One region of the Cytobacillus spartinae genome, then DNA from elsewhere that is predicted to be linked to it. Evidence: riboswitches for the same ligand, from Rfam matches in the RefSeq annotation. Region 1 holds a riboswitch; each other region holds the start of a gene.
What was found. A riboswitch is a leader RNA that binds a small molecule or an ion and turns the genes downstream of it on or off. The one in region 1 is predicted to bind cyclic di-GMP.

Region 1 (5,543 bases):
TTATCAGAATGAAAGAAAGGAGTTATAGACTATGTACGGATTTCGCATCGTTGATAAACTCCAAAAAATAGATGTAGATATTAAAAAGGATCAGTTAAAATACCATTCAAAGCGTGTAATGGTAAGTAAGGAATTTACATTTGATTCGGCACATCACTTACACAACTATGAGGGTAAATGTAAAAACCTCCATGGACATACGTACCGAGTTATTTTTGGAATCAGTGGCTTTGTAGATGATCGTGGTCTATTAATTGATTTCGGTGACATTAAAGAAATTTGGAAAAATGAGATCGAAATCTTCTTAGATCATAAATATTTGAATGAAACATTGCCTCCAATGAATACAACAGCAGAAAATATGGTTGTTTGGATTTATGAAAAAATGGAGGAATCTTTAAAGAACCGTGAAAATCAATATGATGGTGCAAGAGTAGAGTTTGTTCGTTTGTTCGAAACTCCTACTAGCTATGCAGAAGCAAGACGGGAGTGGATGATTGGTGAGTAAATTACCTGTTATGGAGATTTTTGGTCCTACCATTCAAGGCGAAGGAATGGTGATTGGTCAAAAGACAATGTTCGTTCGTACAGCAGGCTGCGATTATAGCTGCTCTTGGTGTGATTCTTCTTTTACTTGGGATGGTTCGGGGAAAGACTTAATAAAACAAATGGAAGCCGATGAGATTTGGACAGAACTTAAAGCTCTTGGTGGAAATGGTTTTTCTTTTGTAACGATTTCCGGGGGGAATCCAGCGCTATTAAAAAACCTTGATGAGTTAATTCATATTTTACAAGAGAACGACATTAAGGTTGGCTTAGAAACACAAGGTAGCAAGTGGCAAGATTGGTTTTATGATATTGATGAGTTAACAATCTCACCAAAACCTCCTAGTTCTGGGATGATAACCAATTTTGAGAAGCTGGACGAAATCATTAAGAATCTAAGTGGTCGAAGTATAAGTTTAAAAGTGGTAATCTTTGATGACCAAGATTATGAGTACGCTAAGCAAATTCATCAACGCTACCCGCATGTTCCGTTCTTTTGCCAGGTTGGGAATGACGATATTACAACTACTGATGATCGTGATCTTGTTAAAAGATTACTAGAAAAGTATACATGGTTAATCGATAAAGTAATGGCTGACGATGAATTAAAGAACGTTAAGGTACTTCCTCAGCTCCACACATACATTTGGGGGAATAAGAGAGGCGTTTAGTTATAGTTTGTCCTTTGCTACCTCCTAGAAGCCCACGAAGAAAAAAATCCCATATTTAAAGGGATTTTTTTGTATAAATGAAAGATTATATAATTCATCGTCATACAAATTTCAGGGGGAGGGAGGGAACGTTCGTTCGTTAGTCAGTTATCATCAGTACGGCGAGACAAAATGAAGGACAATTCTCTCGATGTAAGATTGGAGTTTGGCTTCATTCACTCGATGAAAGACACTTCGCTTTATGTATCATTCTATTTTGTCCTTCATCCCCACTACGAAAGACACTTCACTCTATTCACCTTGATATTTTGTCCCTCATTTGCTATTAAACTCCTAATAAGGCAGTGGGTGAATTTTTGATCAAACAGTAAACCTGGACGGGCGAACCTACATATATTTATATATATGCACGTACGTACTGTAGGGAGGAATTGCGTTGGCAGTTATAAAAGCTACAGAAGAAGATGTTAAATTATTGGCTCGTTTAATGCGAGCTGAGGCAGAAGGCGATGGGAAACTAGGAATGCTTATGGTTGGCAATGTAGGGGTAAATCGAGCGAGATCCAATTGTATAGATTTTAAGAATATTACAGATATTCGAAAAATGGTTTATCAGCGTCCAGGTGGATTCGAGGCAACCATAAAAGGATACTTTTATCAACCGGCTCGGGCAGCCGATATAAAACTAGCAAGAGATGTAATTGCCGGAAAACGATATCACCCAGCTAGTAACGCACTATGGTTCTTTAGACCAGAAGGCGATTGTCCAGCCCAATGGTTTAATCAAGCAAACACAGGCCGTCATAAATCTCACTGTTTCTTTTCACCAACACAAGTAGATTGTCCAGATGTATATAGAACACTTTAAACTATAATTGGATGCCCGCCCCATTCTGAGGTGGGTATATTTTTTTGCATCACAGTGTATATTTGACAATCATGTTAAAAAACAGTCAACTTTACCTATCATATTAGCAATAATAGTACTTTTTTATCATACCAATATGGAAGATCTTTCTGTAAACTAAGGATAAAGTATTTCGTCCCATTCACTACAAAAGGCAAAATCGTTGAAAAGCGATGACGCAAAGCCACAGGCCTAAAGTAAGCTTACCATGGCGGCTGGGTTGCTAAAGAATGAGGAGTAACGTCTATTGTTATTTCCCGAATTCTTGCAATCTATTTATTAGAATGTAGGAATTTTTTTATTAGCAAAAAAAGGGATAGTGGGTACGGAAACCTTTGCTATTAAAAGGAGGATGTAACATGATCAACAAAAAAGTACGAAATGTATTGGCAACTAGTGTACTCGCAGCAGCATTTTCTCTTTCGTTAGGGGCAGGAAGTGTGTTTGCAGATGAAACATCTACGGTGAATGAAGAAACCACAATCAATGAAGAAACCACAATCAATGAAGAAACTACTGTAAGCGATGATACTTCTGGAACTACTGAAACAGACACAACTTTAGTAACAGATGAACCTGCTGATGAAACCCAACCTACAGATGAAGAAGAAGTTGATGAAACTGAGGAACCAACACTGATACCAGGAGATTTTCTATACTTTATAAAAACATTCACAGAAAAAATTCAGTTAGCTCTAACTTTTGATGATGTAGAGAAAGCTGCTCTATTAGCTGAGATTGCTGAAAAACGTATCCTAGAAGCGGAAGTTTTGCTATCAAAAGGCGATGAGGAGTTAGCAGAAGAAACGTTACAAAAAGCCATGGAAGAGCTAGAAAAGGCTCTTGAGCTGGATTCAGAAGAACCAACTGATGGACAAGAACCTACTGGGACTGCTGATGAAGAATCAGAACAATCAGAAGATTCCATAGAAGAGGTATTAGGTCAAAACATTATTGCTTTAACAGCAGCAATGGAAAAAGTTAAGAATCCAACAGCAAAGGCTGCCCTTGCTAGAAACATCGAAAGAGCCAAGACTAAACTTGGTGTTGTAACAGAAGGAGATTCCGAGGAACTAGAACCTACTGATGAAACTGAAACGACTGAAGTAGCTGAGGCTACATCGACTGAAGAGGGTGAATCAACAGAAGAAGCTACACAAGATGAAACAACTGTAGTAGAAAATGAAGAAGAAGTTGTGGAAGAAGAATCAACGATAGCCGTTTCTACTAAAGGATTAGAAAAAGCTGCAGAAAAAGTTGCGAAGAAAAATGAAAAGGCAGCTGAAAAAATAGAAAAAGCAGCTAAGAAAGTAGAAGAAAAAGCGAATAAAGGCAAAGGTAAATCCTCGAATGATGCTGAAACCAAAGAAGAAGAGAATGAAGAAGTTGAAAACGTAGAGAATACAGATACTAATTCAGATGTAACAGAGGAACCAGCAGAAGTGGAAGAAATAGAGGAAGAGGAAGAAACAGCTGAAGCCGTTGAATCAGATGACAATGAAGAAATAGAAGAAGAAAAAGAACGCGGGAATCAAGGTAACAAAGGCAACAACGGTGGTAACGGAAATGGTAATAATGGCGGAAACGGTAATGGTAACAAAGGTGGAAATGGAAAAGGAAGAGATTAATAATGGTAAGCCCTATCCGAGTGATAGGGCTTTTTTTATGAGAGGATCGAATAAGTAATAAACTAACTACCATCTATATATATCCGAGGGGGAAATTACAAGTATTTTCATAAAATGGAAGTTTTCTATTGTACAATGGGAAGAAAGTCACTATGATGATGATAACAACGTATTTATAGTGTGATTGACCTAGTGTGAGGTGTAAATGCAATGAAACAACGTATGACTATTAATCTATCAAAGGTAATGTTGCTCTTCTTTGGATCGTTATTTATAGGTTTTTCCATTCAGCATATTGTTTTAGAGGATTTCATTCATGGATTATCCCTACCTTTTATCCTAAGCAACTTATTGGAATATGCTGCAATTTTAATAATCAGTTTACCATTAGTGAGCATAACAGCCATTCGATATATCCGGAATAAGAACCATTACGACAGGCAAGTTTTTGATCAACTAGAGCAATTCCGTGTTATTTTAGAAGACTCTCAGCTCGGAGCATTTATTTATGGAAAAAGCGGTTTTATTTATGTAGGGAAAGTCTTTCTAGATGTGTTAGGCCATAATCACGAAACATTTATCGGTAAAGCATTCGATGAAGTTCCAATGTTTGATAGAAATACAGGCAAAATTGTTATGGAAAACGCAAGAAAGCGCTTAAACGGGGAAGAGGTTCCTACGTTATATACAGTTCCAGCCGTTAAGAAAGACGGAACAAAGATTATCATTGAGGTTCGCGCATCTGTTTCACATTTAAAAGGACAACCTGTAATTATTGGCTCTGTCAATGATATAACGAGTCGAATGAAGTTAGAATCTCAATTGATTAAAAGTGAGCAAAATCTAAGGGAAGCACAGCGAATTGCCAATATTGGTAGTTGTGATTTTAATATCTTAACAGGAGAATTATATAAGACTGATGAAATTTACCGTATATTTGGCTTAGAAGCAGGGTCCAAATTTACGAAATATACCTTCTTATCTGCCATTCATCCTGAAGATAGGAAAAAAGTACCGAGAATCTTAAAAAGATCGTTTCTAAAAGGGGAACTTGAAGCAATTGTTCGGATCGTGAGGCTTGATGGAGAAGTTCGAACGATTCACTGCTTTGGTTCTGTTGTTTATAACGACCAGAAACAACCTGAAAAACTGGTAGGAACCATTCAAGATATTACTGAAAATATGTATATGTCAAAAAGGTTAGCAGAAGGAGAAGAAAAATATCGTTCACTATTTGAGAACAATATGGATTCTGCATTCATTTTAGATTTATCTGGAAAATTCGTTGAGGTAAACAAAACGGGTTTGTTAACATCAGGTTTTACAAAAGAGGAAATGATTGGGGAGCACTTTATTCCATTTATTCATCCTCGGGATAAAAAGAAGATCCTCCAGCATTTTGAAGTACTAATTGGCGGGAATTCAACTAGGTTCGAATGTCAAGTAAGACATAAATCTGGTGATTATTTATTATTCAGTATCAATGCTGTGCCGATTATCGTTGACAAAAAGGTTTCAGGAATCTTTTATTTAGGAAAAGACATCACTCAACAGAAGAAACAAGAGGAGCATATTCAGTACTTAGCTTATCATGACACACTAACTGGATTAGCTAATCGTCAGCATTTTGCCGATGAGTTAGAACGCCTTATTACCATTAATAAGGCCGAGGCGAGTCCATTTGCCTTATTATATATGGATTTAGATAGACTGAAAGTCATCAACGATCACCTTGGACATGAAGCGGGTGACCAATTATTGAGAAAAATAGGAACAAGATTGAAGAGTCAG
Region 2 (5,543 bases), on a different contig from region 1:
ATATGAAACACTCTGTGCAAATCATGAAGGCATTGAGAAAAATGGTTGATGATCTTGGTAAAACGATTATCATCGTCATCCATGATATTAATTTTGCCTCCTGTTACTCGGATTATATCGTTGCTCTTAAACATGGAAAGGTCATTCGGGAAGGTTCAACAGAAGAGATTATCTCAAATGAAGTACTAAAAGAAGTTTATGAGATGGATTTTCAAATCAATCAAATTGATGGAAATCGGATCTGTGTGTATTTCGCTTAACTAAGGGATTACATTATTAAAAATAATTTAAACATATAAAAACTTTATAGGAGTGAAAGAAAATGAAGAAAAATCTGTTATTAACTTTATTTACTGCAATGCTAGTGATGTTCTTAGCAGCTTGTGGTTCAGACAATACTGAGGAAGCAAGCAATGAACGAGCGGAAACAAAAACTGAGTCAGAACAAGCGGCAGCTGAGCCAGAAGAATTAACCATTAAACATGATTTAGGTGAAGCAGTAGTACAAAAGAATCCTGAAACAGTTGTTGTTTTTGACTTTGGTGCACTAGATATTTTAGATAAGCTTGGTGTTGAAGTGGATGGAGTTCCTCAAGGTGGAACATTCCCTAAATACCTTTCGAAATTTGCTGGAGAAGAATATGAAAATGTAGGTAGTTTAAAGGAGCCAGACTTTGAAGCCATTTATGGGATGGAGCCAGATTTAATTTTAATTTCTGGTAGACAATCAGCTGCATATGAAGAATTAAACAAGATTGCTCCAACAGTATTTGTTGGTGTAGACAACGCAAAATACATGGAATCGTTTACTCATAATGTAAATACATTAGCAGAAATCTTTGGTAAAGAAGCAGAAGCAGAAACTGAACTTGCAAAGATTAATGAAGCTATTGATTCGTTAAAAGCTGTTACAGCCGCAGATGACAAAAAAGGTTTAGTTACATTAACTACTGGTGGGAAGTTAAGTGCATATGGCCCTGGTTCTCGGTTTGGAATTCTTCACGATGTATTCGGAGTGAAACCAGCTGATGAAAACATCGAAGCTTCTACTCATGGTATGAGCGTAACGTTTGAATACATTGCAGAAACGAACCCTGACTATCTATTTGTTGTTGATCGCGATGCAGTAGTTGAAGGAAACGGAACAGCAGCTGACATGTTTGACAATGAACTTGTAAATAAAACAAACGCTGCAAAGAATGGTAAAATCATCTACTTGGATCCAGCCCTATGGTACATTGCTGGTGGCGGTTTAACTTCTGTTGCTCAACAAGTTGCGGAAATTGAAGCAGCGTTAAAATAATACATTAAAGGATTCATAGCAGTCGTTATGAATCCTTTTATAATACGAAAAACAAGGAGAATTTATTTATGTCAAATAACAATATTGCCACAGTGATTAAAGAACGTAGATCGATTAAACGTTTTAAAAGTGATGCCATTTCTAAGGAGGTTCTGTTTGAACTACTCAACATTGCTGCATGGGCTCCTAATCATGGACTTCGTGAGCCTTGGAGATTTGTTCTTTTTATGGAGGAAGGGCGTGAGAAGCTTGCAGATGCTATCATTCATAACCCAGTCAAAGGTGGCAAAAAACAAACTCCAGAAATGATTCACGGAAACATTATGAAAGTACCAGTACATTTACTTGTAGTGATGCCAGAGGATCCACGTCAAAAAGAATGGGAAGAGGATTATGCTGCTGTATGTACCTTTATCCAAAATTTACAACTTGCAGCTTGGGAAAAGGAAATCGGTACGATATGGAAGACGAGTCCGTTTATCCACTCCCCTTATTTCAGAGAAAAAATGGGTGTTAAACCTGGAGAGAAGATTGTAGGAATGATTCAAATAGGCTATCCAGATGCTATTCCAGAAGCAAGACCAAGAACAGCCATTGAAGATAAAACGGTTATTATTGATCGTGTAGAAGTATTTGAGGGTGCAGAGGCCTAGAAGTGATATATTAATATAAAAATATGTACTAAAAAGTGTAAGATGAAGTGGTACGATATATCCTTTTTATATCTATATTAATAGAATACAAAATATTTTGAAAAAACAATGAAGTTTATTTACAAAATAGTCAAAAGGACTTACTATTAAGGTAGTTACTAATACCTAATTTAATAATTGGCAAACTACTTGAAAAGGTAGGACGCAAAACTATAGGGGCTAATTCTTATTGATACGCCAGCCAGTTGCAATTTATTTTACATTGTGCGTCCTATTTTTCTATAGGGCGTTTTTTGTGTTTAGAGGCTTCAAAATTAGGTTATTCGCTAAATACTACAAAAAATTAATAGAAAGCAGGAGTTCCTATGCCATTACCGTTCATTCCATTGATTGTAGCAGGAGCAGCAGCCGCTTCAGCAGCTGTCGCAGGTAAAAAAGGGTATGATTCTTATCAAAATATGAAAGAAACAAAACAAATCGCTGAGCAGTTAGAGTCAAGATATAAAAACGCCTATAACCAATTTGAAACGAGTCGAGATCAAACCAATTCAAATTTTGAGGAATATGGATTATTAAAGCTAGAAATTCTAGATGGTTCGATAAAAGACTTTGTTAATGAATTTAAACAAATTAAGAATGTTAATTTTTCTAATAAAGCTGTAACGGATGAATTTGTTACGAACCAAGATATTGAACAATTTGTCCTTAATATTGAAAAACAAGTAGTTAAGGCTGGACAAGTCTTGACTGCAGGTGTGGCTTCAATAGCTGGTGGAGGTCTCGCCGCTATGGGAGCTGTAGGAGCAACTACAACATTTGCTGCAGCATCAACAGGTACAGCAATCGCTACTTTAAGTGGAATTGCTGCTCAAAATGCTACACTAGCCTTCCTTGGTGGAGGAGCTTTAAGTGCAGGTGGTTTAGGAATTGCTGGTGGAACAATGGTTCTAGGTGGAATCGCACTCGCACCAGCATTAGCCATTGGAAGTTTAATTTTTGCATCCACAACGGAGAAAAAGCTACATGAAATGTATGCGAAAAAGGCTGAAGTGAATACAGAAGTTGAAAAACTGAGCGCTGCTAAAAATGTCATGAATCAAATTAGTTCGACAACTAATAGCATGAAAGATTTAGCAGAAAGTACAAATAAGTTATTTATGGATTACATTTATAAGATGAAATCAGTGATTAGCCAAAAGGGGTTAGATTTCAGAAACTACTCAACTGAAGAACAGTCCATTATTCATACAAACTATAAATTAGCGATTATTATGAGAGATGTTCTAAATACAACAATCCTGGATGAAAAAGGCCAACTAGTTGGAAATTTACAATCTGTCATCACAGCAAAGAAAAAAGCGGTTACAGATTTAAAGGGAAATTAACCGATGGCGCTAAGACAATCTGATATTGATTTTATTGCTTCCCAAATTGTGAGTGAAACGGTTGAACGACAAGGCAATGCATTAATAGAGACGGTAGCCGGTAATGATCAGCTTGTAAAAGTAGCGAAACAATATATGAATTGTTCGAGCGATTTTACACAGGGACGGATGTTTGAAATCATTGAGTCTACTAAATTTAATGTAAATGCAGCTAAAGCGGGAAGCATGCTTAGAGCAATTACCACTGATCAGCTTGGAATGCCACATCACGAAGCGGATATTCTTATACGCAACAAAAGTGGTGACATCTTAAGAGAAATTCAAGCAAAGTCTTCTGACAAAGCAAGTAATTTAGCACGGGCGGTTGCTGACTCAAAATATAATGGGATGGACCGTCTAGTTAATGTCGAGCATGAAGCTAAGGTTAATGATTTAGTTGAGAAACGCATGAATTCTGGCAGTGTCTATGCTCAAGATTATAAAGATGCACACGGTTCAATTAAGGGACAGCTTCAACATGATGATATTAAAAGTGGTGGGACAACCCATAATGAAGCAAAATATGCTGCTGAGAATCCTGACTCATATGCTTTTAAAAGTAATACAGCTGAGTTCTTATCAGGTGCTAAAAATGCCATGCTAGGTGGTGCACTTGCTGGAGCATTTGTTGGTGGAACTATGAATACAATCCACGGTGTTTACAAAGGAGATTTCTGTGTCAAAGAGACCGGAAAAGCTGCTGCTAATAGTGCCGCTAGAGGAGCTGTTGTTAGTGGAGTTGCTTATGGATTAAAGTACGTGGGAAAAAACAGTGTATTAATGTCGGGGAATGTTGCATCTGCTCTAGCAAGCTCTGCTGTAAACATGACAGAACTAACGTATAAATACTTATCTGGCAAAATATCAACAGAGGAATTTGTTGAAGGGCTTGGGAGTAATGCACTTAGCTGTTTTTCTGGAATTATCATGACAGCTGCTGGTGCTGCTCTTTTTGGCCCAGTAGGAGCAGCCCTAGCTGGTACCGTAGCGCTTATGGGGATGAAGCAGTTATATAAAGTTTTTACGAATGCTAGAGAGGATTTAGCTTTAGCTAAGGAAGCACGTGCGAAAGCTGAAACGCTTTCTAAGATGATCATTCAACAGGTAAGAGAAGAGGAGAAAATTCTTATCGCTTACTATAGTGATTATCAAGAAACGCTTGTGGAACTTAAAAAGGTAGTAGATCTTGCGGTTGTGGACACCACATTTACAGAACAAGCAATTGTCTCGTTAGCAAATGGATTGAACATCACATTCAAATACGACACACTCGATGAATTCAATGATTTTATGCTTAGTGATGAAGTGTTAGAGCTATGACATTTCCATGTACGGAGTGTGGAGCATGTTGTTCTTCCATAGAAGGCATTGATTTCTTGGAGGAATATAACGAAAACGGTATTTGCAAAATGCTTGTGAATAACAGGTGTAGCATCTATGAAAATAGGCCTTTATTATGTAGAATTAATCAAGCCTATGAAGAAATCTTCTCGAGCTTTATGAGTAAAGAAGAATTTTTCGAGCAGAATGCTAAAGCCTGTAATGAATTGCAGGAACGTCTGGGGATAGACTTGAAGTATAGAGTTGTGTTAAATCAGTAAAAGGAAAGGACTTCTGCCGTAAGAAGTCCTTTCCTTTTTTCTTATAAATATGAATAACTAATTCTAGGGTTTGGATTAGAGTGAAAGACTAGCTGTCCGTCCCTTTCCTCGAGATTGACTCTAAAGGTATTCGGGTTACCGGGAATTCTAAGATCAACAAAGGCCTGAGAATCACTATTTTCATCTATCTTAACTTTATATTGTACGTATGTGTGGCTACCAACATGGAAGCGACGTCGAATTTTTTGATGTTTGTCCTCACAAAAAAGAGCTTCATGAAGGTTCTCACTAGTTACTTCTTTTCCCACTAGCGTACCTAATCTCTCGATCACATCAGCTTTATTAATCATTTTATATCTTTCCTCTCATTTACTCTATATCCATTTTAAACGGTTTAACTTTATTTGCAACTAGTATAGGATTTATTAGTATTTGCCACCTTTTAAGGAAGATGTTTAGCTTTCTAGTTATAAAGATGTTACCTTTAAATTATATATTAATAGATTGATCAATTATAAACTCGAAGTAGAGGTTATGTATGGGGATAAAAGTAGAGTTAGAA
Region 3 (5,543 bases), on a different contig from region 1:
TGTAGCCATAAATCCTAATACTCCCATACCAGTTGCTAATTTATACCCATCTTTTGTTCTCTTGTCAATTATTTTTGTATAATCTTCCCTTGGAATTAGAACAAAAGAAACTGATGCAATTGAATTTTCAATCTCATTTAATGAACGATTAATTTGGCTAGTTAAGCTCATTAAATTACGCTGTAAACTCTTATAAGGTATATGTACTGACTGATCTCTTAGAATATTTGCATCCTCATTTGCCAACGTAGAGGGAAGGTATATTGATACAGTATCAAAATGTTTTTTTAGTGCTTGTATAGAATAATATAAATAATTTATGATTTTCCCATTCTTTAAATCAATATTCTTTTCACTTTTCTGTATTTCTTTAAAACCATGATACATTGCAAAAATCTGCCCAAAGTAATGAAAGAGTATATAATCATTAACTTGGCGGCTATAACTCAAATACATCTGTTCTGCTGGTATCATTTCCAATGACTTGTTTTTCGAATAATAGTAAGTTTTATAGATTAAATCTTTTATTATTGTGTTTGGGACATTAATAACTAAATTTTTCTTATCATCTATTGTTGTAATTTGAATTTCCGAAAAGATTGAGTCCTTTTCTCCATAATTTATTATAGATATGTCAGTAATTTCTTCATTAAAATATTTATAATGAATTGTAGAAGGGCTTTGTGATAACAAAATTTTGTCTTCATCTTGTTTGATAAAGAATGGTTCATCCTTGGAAGTGTACCCAAATATATATGAACTACTGTTCTGTTGTGCAAAAAACTCTTTTATATGACTTTTTACAAATACTTTCAATAAAGCTATTTGATTTCTAGATATCATAAAGACATTATTGCTATCTATTTGAACTTCCATTTTTTTAATATCTAACGTATTTAGAAGTTTAAAATTACTTTTCAAATAAAACTTGACCTTTGAATCTTCTGAAATGATGCTTACTTCTTCACCTTTAAAGGATTCACCATCTAAAACACCACTTAATTTACCCATTCTACATAACAATTTATTACTGTTTTTTATATAGTTTTTCTCTAAATATTCTTTAAGACTACTACCGTCATAGATACTCAACTGATAAATAGTATTTTCATATTCAAACACTATTTTATTGTCAATTTTACTATAATAAGATTTTGCCTTAGAACTTTTAAGTGTAACTAAACATTCCTTTTCAAGTTCATCTACTAGGTAAATAGTGTTAGAGTCAAAACAAATTGCAATACTTTTATCAGTAACAAATCTATCAGAAATAGTCGCCGTTAAACTAGTCATAAAGATTTCAGAAACGTCTCCAACTAGATTAAATATATTCTGATTATAATTCTTCACATTATTTATAACCTCTTTTTTAAACTTTTCATCAAAAGTATATAGCTTTAATTCATATATAGTTGAATTTCTTAAAGAAAAGACCCCACAGATTGTAATATACTTGCCCTTATCCTCAATGCTCTTAATACGATAAAAAGGAATTTCATCAATATAATAATCTTTAGAAAATTTAAGTTTGTTTTTCTCTATTTTAATATTATCTGTAAAGGTAAAATAATCTCCAAATTTTCCATTTCCAATTCTATATTTACAAATACTATATATTTTACTATTACTCTTACTCACTAGTTTATTTTGAGGAAGTTTTTCGTAAACATTAATAAATTCCTGATCAGATAAGGTTACATTAAATGAAAATGCTCCGACTTCCCTATTTGATAATGTAATATTATTCTCATTAAATGAAATCTCTATATTTCCTATATAGACTTTACATTGTTCCTCACCAAAAATCCCCCCTGTATCGTGAGCAAAGACTCTTCCTTGGTTCGTAATATAAAAACTTTTTGTCCCTACAATAGATTTGTTAGAAAAATTAAACACATCTCCAGATTCATATATCGAAACTTCTCCTTGATAAAATTGATTACTTACAACTGAGACGACCATGTAATTCCCTCTATTCTTGTATTTTCGTTATAGTAAAAAAATAACGCCCATAGAAAAGGGCGTTTCAATTTATTAATTGCAACTGGCTGGCATTTCCACAGAATTAGCCCCTTTAGTTTTGCGTCCTACTTTTTCAAGTAGTTTGCCATTATTGAAATTTTATAGTAATTAATTCCTACTAAAATGTTACTATAAATATTATGAATTGGATAGTGGCTGTAAAAAATAAACATCTAATATTGCTTCCTTTACTGCATTGAGAATTATATATTTTCTACTAAAAACCATATTTCTTTTCCCGTATTTCAAAGGCTTCTTTCCCACCTTCAAGTATTTCACAAACATGTGTTTTTATACCTTTACCGTCGATTCTAATATCATGTTCCTTAAAATCACATTCTATTCCACCAGTCAAATATTCAAATCTATGATTGGCATTTTCTATAAGCTGGCCATCTTGATTTGCTACGATTACATTTTCCGAATCTGTTAATACTACTAAATTTGCATTATGAGTTACAATTATGATTTGTCTTGTATCTTTTTTTCTCTTCAATATATCAACAAGATCCTTGCTAATTGTTCTGTTATCTAGATTATCCTCTGGCTGATCAATCAAGATAGGGTGCTTCTCATCACTCATTTCTAAGAATAACTCTAAAAGCACTAAACCTCGTTTGCCCGGCGACATTTGATTTAAACTATCTCCGTCCTTTAGGAAATCAAAAACAATTTTTGTCTGTCCTGTATTAAACAAATGCTCTACGGCATCTTGTTTTGTAAATGATTTTCGAAGTTTTAATTTCGACTCATCAGTTTCTATAATCGAATCACAAATATGTTTCAATTTATCAAGATAATTCTCGATTTCAAATATAAATTGGTCATTCTCATCAAAAAGTAATAAACCTTCTGTATTTGGAAATAAGTTACTTATCTTTCCCCTCCTATTAAATAACGATAAGAAGCTTTCCTCAAATTTCGTATTTTCAAAGATAATATCAGTTTTAAGAATCAAATTTGAGAACTCATTTTTGTCATCAAAATAGTTCTTTATTTCTAATAGAATTTCTAAATATTTTTCAAAAGTATAATATATCCCTTCTTTTATCTGGTTAATAGTAATCTTCAGTTCCTTGTTTGTTCCCTCATATATCTCTAATTGCTTTATTAATTTTTCTTGTTCACTTAAACTTTGTTGATACTGAGATATATCTGATAAACCTTTTAATTTGTCTTGATATGGCTTTAGCTTTTCTTCAATTGACACAATCTTTTCATCCTGAAGTTTTTTCCACTCTAAATATGCTTTACTCTTAATATCAAATTCATTTAGCGTATTCACAAAAGCCTTATTTACTTGAATACTTAACTTATCCGTAAGCTCTAAATATTCATGAGGTAACCCTATAGATAAGTCCTTTATACTACTATTAAAATATGAAACCAAAGAATTTAATTCTCTTGAAGCAGTTATGCCTTTTTCGTTATTTTGAATATTTTCTCTGATTAAATTCTGAATTTCTTTCTTTTCGTTTTCGAATTGTTTCATTTCCAATTCACCCTTTGGTGATATGTTGGAAGATTTAATTCTCTCATCTATCAGTTTTTGAAGTTTGTCATATTCTTTTTGGAGTGCCTCTTTATTTCCTTCACTTTTGATTTTTTCTTCATTTGTAATTAAATCCTGAATTTTCTCAAATAATCGTCCAATATCAAATTTGATTTCTTTAGAGAAATTTTTTATTTGCTCTCGTTTTTCTGTGAAGAACCTCGAATGAGCTTCATTTTGCATTAAAATTTCTACAATCTTTTTCTGTAGATCTTTATTAGCTGTTTCCTCTGATAAAGAATTTATATACATTTGTGGAATATATGTAACTTTACCTTTACTTTCAGAAAAATTATTAGAAGAATCTCCATTTCTCCAGTTAACTTGAAATTTTAAACCTTCTATAAAACTGGATGAATATGGATTCTTCCAATTATCATCCATCATCCGAGTTTCTAATTCATCTGTAGAAATTGCTTGTGCTATTTTGTATAGAAGTAGCGATTTACCAGAAGATTTACCTCCAATTATTGTGTTCAATCCAGAATTCAACTTGATCTCTGTAGAAGTAAACTCGTTGCTATCAAGAAATTTAATTGAATTAATAATATTGTAATCCGATTTTAAATCAGGGTTATTTTCCTGTATGGTAACTCTTTTTTCTGGTTCGTGAATAATCTGTAATAACCCATTAAACGTGGGATCCGACTTGATCCATGTATATCTATTCAATTCTGGTTTACATATTCTTTCTATTTTATGTGCATCTGAACCATGAATACATGGTTTCAGCGAGCCATAGTTTTCTATTATTTTTTCTTTCGAATGATTTGACGCTTTACCAAGAAAAAAATCCCTATCTACAGGTCTACTTGAAAAGACAGCATCAGCGAACTGATAAATTTTTCGCTGTTCTATTTGCATAGAATTTTCTCTAACACCAGAAGCTCCATCAGTAGATTTATTAGCAACAATTGTGAATACGTTATTCTCAAAGATCTTTTTATTTTGACTAAAAACATTTTTTAATCTATCAATAGAAATTTTAAATTGGTTCATACCTTCTTTTAGTGCTTCCTGATCGCTAATATCCCTAGTTTTAGTCATTTTTCCTAATTCTATTAAATCATCATTTGTACAACTAAACGTGTTCCCACCATATTCATATTTAAGTTCTCTAAAAAACTTATCATTTATATGTTCTATAATATTTGGTGAAAAAATAACGTGGGTATTAATTGGCCTATCCCGTGCAGTAACAGTATCAATTCTCAATTCTACATTGGGAAGAATTAAATCTATATTGTTTAATCCTCCAGCATTTTTATACTCCATTACTCTTAAATAACCCTCAATAGAGTAATAGTCTGTTATACCTAAGACACTTATATCTTCTAAGGACTCTAGCTTTTCAAAATATTCCTCCCACGATCCAAACTCATTATGTAAGATTGAGGCTGGAGAATGAACATGTAAATCCCACTTACGCCATATTGAACCCGCACTATTTAAGAATTTCTTCACCTTATAACATCCCCTTAAATTTTTTCTAGAAAGGAAACCATTTATATAGTTATTCAGAAAGTTAGTACTTTTGTAATATTCACTAAAATTCTACACCACTCAACACATTTATCCAATACTTACCATTGAATTATTGTAGTTTGTATCGGTATTTCAAGATGCGATTTTAAAGCCTCACCGTACCTTTGGTTCAATTTTATTGCCAATATGTCTTCAATTTAAAGAACAAAAAAATGCTACTAGGAAACATGAACTACCCTTTGATAATCTCATGTAACCTATAGCATTTTTTTAATATTTCCATGTAATTGTTCACTTCATTTTTTTGTCAAATTGGCTAACATCTTTTTCAATTTCCTTCATTTTCGTTTCATTATCCATATAAACGGCAATTATTTTGGTAAGCAACTTATTTTCAAACATCGCTTTCCGAACATCCGAATGAGATTTCAAATGTTTCAAATCATTTGCATCATCAATAATTAACTTTACTAGTAAAATTCTC
Region 4 (5,543 bases), on a different contig from region 1:
TTCCAATGAGGGAAGGAGGTGATAATGATGGAAACATTTCTTGAATTTCTACGAGAAATTTTGAGAGGAATAGTACGGGAATTAGGTGCTTATTTTTTTCGGAAGAATATACTAGAAAACGAGAAAACCACCCCGCGCCGTAGGAAGCAAAGGGGTGGTTTAAGTAAAAAATAAAGCTTATTATACAACCACCACCCTTACGGTGAGGTTGCTGGAGAAGTGTTCGCGCACTTCTCTTCATATCATATGTTCATTATACATGAAATAAACGCTTAAATAAAGACATGTGAGAGTTGTAGAGAACTATCTCGACAAATATCGTATAGCCGTCTGTAGTTGAAGATCATTTTGTTCTTTTCTCATTTCTTGAATAACAGCTTGTTCTAACGCAGCAGCAGTTTTAGAATCAATCATCCCAGTAACTTTCAAACCATTTTGCTGTTGAAATGCTCTTACTGCCACTTCTGTTGACTCACTAAAATATCCATCCTCGCGGCCAGGGGCTAAACCTAGACCATCAAGCATTTGTTGGGCATTCATTACCTGCTCATTATTCATATCCTTCTTCAATGGCTCTTCAATCTGTAAAGGATGAGTATGATAAATAGCAGGCTGAGTTACTTCCATATTTGGCTCGATTCCCTCTCTATGAATCCAGTTGCCATCAGGTGTTAGCCATTTAAAAAGCGTGAGCTTAATGTTACTTCCATCCCCCATAGGAACTGCTTGTTGAACCGTACCTTTTCCAAACGTTCTTTCCCCAATCAGTTTGAATCCTTCCGCTTCTTTTAACGCACCAGCCAAGATCTCAGATGCCGATGCACTTCCTTGGTCAATGAGAACCGCAACAGGATACTCTTTGTCTTTTTCAAGATTGGAGAAATAACGCATCTTCTCGCCATTTCGTTTTTGAATTTGTACATACGGTTTTTCTTTGGATACAAACTCCTTTAAAATTTCTTCAACACTGGATAAAAGCCCGCCCGGATTTCCACGAACATCAATTATTAACCCATCCATTCCCTTTTTCTCTAAGCGTTTGAGTTCGGTTTTAAACTCTTTAGCTGTTTCTTCAGAGAAGGAAGTAATCTCTAAATATCCGATATTTTTGCCGCTTTGCTTTTTAAGATCACTGTACACGGTAATTTGAGGAATTTCATCTCTTTTTACTTCAATGGTCAGAGGATCGGACAAGCCTTTACGAGCAATTTCTAGCTTTACCTTCGTTCCCTTTTCTCCACGAATTTTAAGTGTCGCTTCATATAAATCAAGCCCTTCAACGCTTTCGCCATCTACGGATAAAATTTCATCATTCGGCTTAAGCCCTGCCTTTTCTGCAGGAGAATCCTTGAACGGCGCAACAATAATAATTTTTCCATCCACCGTACTTACCTCTGCTCCGATGCCCTCAAAAGAAGATTCCAATGTTTCATTAAATTGCTTGGCCGTTTCCTTATCCATATAAACAGAATACGGATCTTCAAGAGTAGAGAGCATCCCTTGAATGGCACCTTCAACAAGCTTCTCTTGCTCCACCTGTTCCACATAGCTGCTTAAAATAAGTTCATATGCTTTGCCAACCTTATCTAAATCTTCTAGATTAATATTCTCTGAAGAACCCACATTCTGATCCTCTGTATGTTCTTCTAGCTGAGAACGAGTTTCCTCGTCCATATTCCACTTCATATACGTATATGTCCCACCTGCTCCTGTTAACAGAGAGCCTGTCATTAAAAGAGCGATCCATTTCCGATTCATGATTTTCCCCCTCGTTCGTTCGGCCAATGCTTTTGTTTCTATCCTACCATTCTCTAATTTTTGCGTATGTAGCAACCGATTTATTTAAAAAGACATCTCCAAAGGTGGGATGTCTTTGTTAGTCTACTATATGATTGCATGGGACGAGTTATGAGGAAAATTAAGTTTCTACACAGTTTCAATTGATTGGTCTACTTCCTGAATCATTAGTGTCGGTTGATCAGCAAGTGAGATTTCTTCCATGGTTGATAGTATGCGGACAGTTGGTCTATGTAGGTTTTGGTCAATTTTATAAACAATGCCTACTTGTCCGTTATTGAGCTTAACTTTTGTACCCGGTGGATAAGTGGGAACCCCATTACAAAACGCCTGTACAACAGCATGACTATACGTATTTTCAGACTTCGTCATAATCATTTCCATTGCCAAATGAGGAGGGTATTTTTCCTTTGAAATTAGATTTTCATAAAGATTAGCAATTCCACCGATCTGGCCAACTTCAAGGAATTCTTCGCCTCTAATTCTTCTCGGATATCCACTTCCGTCTAATGACTCATGATGTTGAAAGGCAACATGTGTCGTGAGAACCTTTAATTCTCTCGTTTTTCGTAAAAGCTCAAACCCTTCTGTTGGATGATTTTCCTCATTTCCAATCACCTTACCGATATCATGTAAAAGGGCCCCAATCGCTAAATCTCTTAGTTGAATCATATTATAGTTCAATTTTGTTCCGACTTGAACCGATAAAAGAGCAACATTTACAGCATGTGCATATGGAATCAATTCAGGGGTTAGTGCCGTCGATGGAATAAGGACAATAATCGGACGATTTCGTACCTCCATCAGAAGTTTGCCCACAAACTCTTGAATACGCTTGACCGTAATCTGAGAGATGCTTTTGTTTCTTTTTACCTCGGTGTACACTTCTTCTACAAGTTTAATAGCGTCCATCCAAGTTGGCATGTCTAACATCTCATCAAGCGTAATCCCTGCTGATTCAGCATCTTCAACAATTAAGCTCCGAATATTCAATTCTTTTATCTTTTGTAAGTATGTAGGATGAATGGACCGACCTGCTGCTAATAAGATTCTTCGTCTCGAATCATATACAGGCTTTGCCAGCTGCATCGTATCATAATCATATGAGTCGATATGAATCATTCTCATTGTTATACCTTCTTTCTTTTACAGTGAAAATATAAAATCCTCCCGAAAAAGGAGGAGGAAAGTTTAAGAATCCATCTGTTTCGGTAACCCGGCGATCATAGAAAAACCTTAGACCCGTGGCTTTGCGTCCCTACCTTTCGATAGGTTTGCCTTTGTCCTATATATAAATTTAAAACATTTAGTAACTCGAATAGTTTAATTTTACACGAAATTATGCTTTAAAGTAATAAAAACTTTGTCAAAATTTGTAGGAATTGATTCCTATTCTTTATAGAGTATAAAATCAATGGATGTCACTTTTTGATTCGTTACGGTCATTCCGAGTTTTTCTAATATTTTTATAGATGCAAAGTTATCTTTTTGTACGTCTGTTGCAGTTATACCTTTAACACCTGGCTGTTTGAAAGCCCAGCTAATTAACCCTTTAGCCATCTCCGTTGCATACCCTTTTCCGCTGAATGTATGGTGGATTCCATAACCTATCTCAACTAGTCCATTTTCATTTGGTAAGGATTTAAAGCCTATTGTACCTACTACTGTATTTGATTCGAGTTCAACGATGAATCCATACCACGGGATAAGTTTGGGGTTAGCTGTTATCTTTTGTAGCCTGATGGGAAAAACGCGGTCTCTATAAATGCTGTTTACAAAGTCTTCTGGTATTTTAACCTGACTAGTATGTTCAAATTCCGCAGGACCGCTCAAAGCTGCTTCAATGGACTCAGCTGTCATCGGCAAAAATCCAAGTCGATTTGTTTTAATCGTAAACATGCTATCATCTCCTCTGAAGTCTCATTATAGGGGAGAAAAAAATAATTCATAGACTTATATCTTAAAAAATTGTAAGATGAGGCTTGAAGTATGCCCAAACCCGTACTTTTTTAGTGTGGGTTTTTATTTTGTTTGAAATTAAGTTGCTAGATTTATGAAATAAGTTCGTAATAAACATCAAACTTTTAATTATTCGTTGAAAATTGTTCTTTATCAATCGAAATTTAATTTTTTCTTCGAATATCATGATTTTTCTTCTAATTTTAGGATTTATCGATTATTCGACAAAATAGGGACCACTCCGCCACAAAAAACGACTTAAGCTGAATTAATGAACTATACCCCGAATAACGGACACCATTAAAAAAGGTGCCCCTTATTCGGGGTTTTTTATATCTAATTAGAAAATCCCGTTTATAATGAATTCATACGTAAAACGGGGGATTATCATGGCCAAGAATATATATACAGAATTTCAAATTAAAGAACTAGAGAAGAATCCAAATATAATCAATGCATCTGATAAATCTATTTCTTACAAAGCTGAATTTAAGATAAAAGCAGTACAAGAATATAAATTAGGGAAAGGTCCTTCCCAAATCTTTATTGAAAATGGGTTCAACCTTGAGATAATAGGCAAAGATCAACCTAAACGTTGTCTTTCAAGATGGAGGGAAACTTTTGAAAGGTTTGGAGAAGAAGGCTTCCTCACGGAACGCCGAGGGAAAGGAAGTACGGGGAGACCTTCTTCAAGAACCCTTTCTGTGGAGGATAAATTAAAGAAAGCAGAAGCGAGAATAAAATTCCTTGAAGCTGAAGTGGACTTCCTAAAAAAGCTCGAAGAACTAGAAAGGCAGGCGTTGAAGAAGAAACAATTCTAACACCAGCTGAAAAGTTCTATCTGATTGAGAAGACTGTAAGGGAACATCAATTGAAGGACACTATTACTTATCTATGTAAATTGGCTGGTGTAAGCCGAAGTGGCTATTATGATTGGGTTAAGGCTGCTCCTTCAAGGGAGATTCGAAATGAGCAAGATGAACTGGATATTGAATTAATAAGAACAATTTTCTCTTCTAAGAATGAGAAGGTTGGTGCCCTTCAAATAAAAATGATTATGGAAAATGATTATTCAGCTGTCATGAACCATAAGAAGATTAGAAGACTCATGAAAAAGTATGGTTTGGTAGCAAAGATTAGAAAGGCAAATCCATATCGTAAGATGGCAAAGGCGACCCAGGAGCACCGCACTTGCCCTAACCTTCTCGACCGTAACTTTAACCAAGGGGAACCAGGGAAAGTATTGCTTACAGATATTACTTATATTTACTATGGTAAGGGTCAGAAGGCTTATTTATCATGTGTAAAAGATGGATCAACCAATGAAATCCTGGCGCATCATATATCTACAACCTTGGAAATGGATATTGTATATAAGACATTAGAAAAGCTAAAAAAAGCAGTAAATAATCATTTCCACCCTGATGCAATCCTACATTCAGACCAGGGTTTCCATTATACTCATCCCGCTTTTCAAATGAAGGTGAAAAAACTTGGGTTAACCCAATCAATGTCCCGTAAGGGAAACTGTTGGGACAATGCCCCAATGGAAGGGTTCTTTGGACACTTTAAAGATCTAGCTGAGTATAGGTCATGTGAAAATCTAGCAGAAGTAACCGCAGAAATTAATCGAGTTATTGAAGAATATAACAATCATCGCTATCAGTGGGGCTTAAACAAAATGACCCCGGTACAATACCGGAGTCATCTATTAGCAGCTTAAGCACTTTTTTTAACTGTCCGTAAAAGGGGGCACAGTTCATAAGCCTAAGTCGTTTTTTATTATT

Region 2: another riboswitch for cyclic di-GMP. It lies ahead of ACFYKX_RS08820 (hypothetical protein); the one in region 1 lies ahead of ACFYKX_RS03060 (DUF5667 domain-containing protein).
Region 3: another riboswitch for cyclic di-GMP. It lies ahead of ACFYKX_RS25875 (hypothetical protein); the one in region 1 lies ahead of ACFYKX_RS03060 (DUF5667 domain-containing protein).
Region 4: another riboswitch for cyclic di-GMP. It lies ahead of ACFYKX_RS13615 (HD-GYP domain-containing protein); the one in region 1 lies ahead of ACFYKX_RS03060 (DUF5667 domain-containing protein).

What each region holds. Positions count from the first base shown of each region.
Region 1 covers NZ_JBIACK010000001.1:623,428-628,970, reverse strand. The annotation lists gene queC (7-cyano-7-deazaguanine synthase QueC) at 1-28, shown strand, start outside; gene queD (6-carboxytetrahydropterin synthase QueD) at 32-508, shown strand; gene queE (7-carboxy-7-deazaguanine synthase QueE) at 501-1,217, shown strand; gene ACFYKX_RS03065 (cell wall hydrolase) at 1,654-2,085, shown strand; cyclic di-GMP riboswitch class I at 2,268-2,352, shown strand; gene ACFYKX_RS03060 (DUF5667 domain-containing protein) at 2,484-3,752, shown strand; gene ACFYKX_RS03055 (EAL domain-containing protein) at 3,963-5,543, shown strand, end outside.
Region 2 covers NZ_JBIACK010000003.1:175,650-181,192, reverse strand. The annotation lists gene ACFYKX_RS08835 (iron ABC transporter ATP-binding protein) at 1-260, shown strand, start outside; gene ACFYKX_RS08830 (siderophore ABC transporter substrate-binding protein) at 323-1,303, shown strand; gene ACFYKX_RS08825 (nitroreductase family protein) at 1,372-1,956, shown strand; cyclic di-GMP riboswitch class I at 2,126-2,209, shown strand; gene ACFYKX_RS08820 (hypothetical protein) at 2,322-3,341, shown strand; gene ACFYKX_RS08815 (hypothetical protein) at 3,345-4,700, shown strand; gene ACFYKX_RS08810 (YkgJ family cysteine cluster protein) at 4,697-4,981, shown strand; gene ACFYKX_RS08805 (hypothetical protein) at 5,023-5,331, opposite strand; gene ACFYKX_RS08800 (polyprenyl synthetase family protein) at 5,520-5,543, shown strand, end outside.
Region 3 covers NZ_JBIACK010000022.1:34,504-40,046, reverse strand. The annotation lists gene ACFYKX_RS25875 (hypothetical protein) at 1-1,962, opposite strand, end outside; cyclic di-GMP riboswitch class I at 2,037-2,119, opposite strand; gene ACFYKX_RS25870 (TrlF family AAA-like ATPase) at 2,240-5,038, opposite strand; gene ACFYKX_RS25865 (hypothetical protein) at 5,351-5,543, opposite strand, start outside.
Region 4 covers NZ_JBIACK010000006.1:78,214-83,756, forward strand. The annotation lists gene ACFYKX_RS13610 (S41 family peptidase) at 304-1,758, opposite strand; gene ACFYKX_RS13615 (HD-GYP domain-containing protein) at 1,927-2,925, opposite strand; cyclic di-GMP riboswitch class I at 3,005-3,086, opposite strand; gene ACFYKX_RS13620 (GNAT family N-acetyltransferase) at 3,187-3,696, opposite strand; one part of gene ACFYKX_RS13625 (IS3 family transposase) at 4,146-4,518, shown strand; one part of gene ACFYKX_RS13625 (IS3 family transposase) at 4,518-5,479, shown strand; gene ACFYKX_RS13630 (murein hydrolase activator EnvC family protein) at 5,542-5,543, opposite strand, start outside.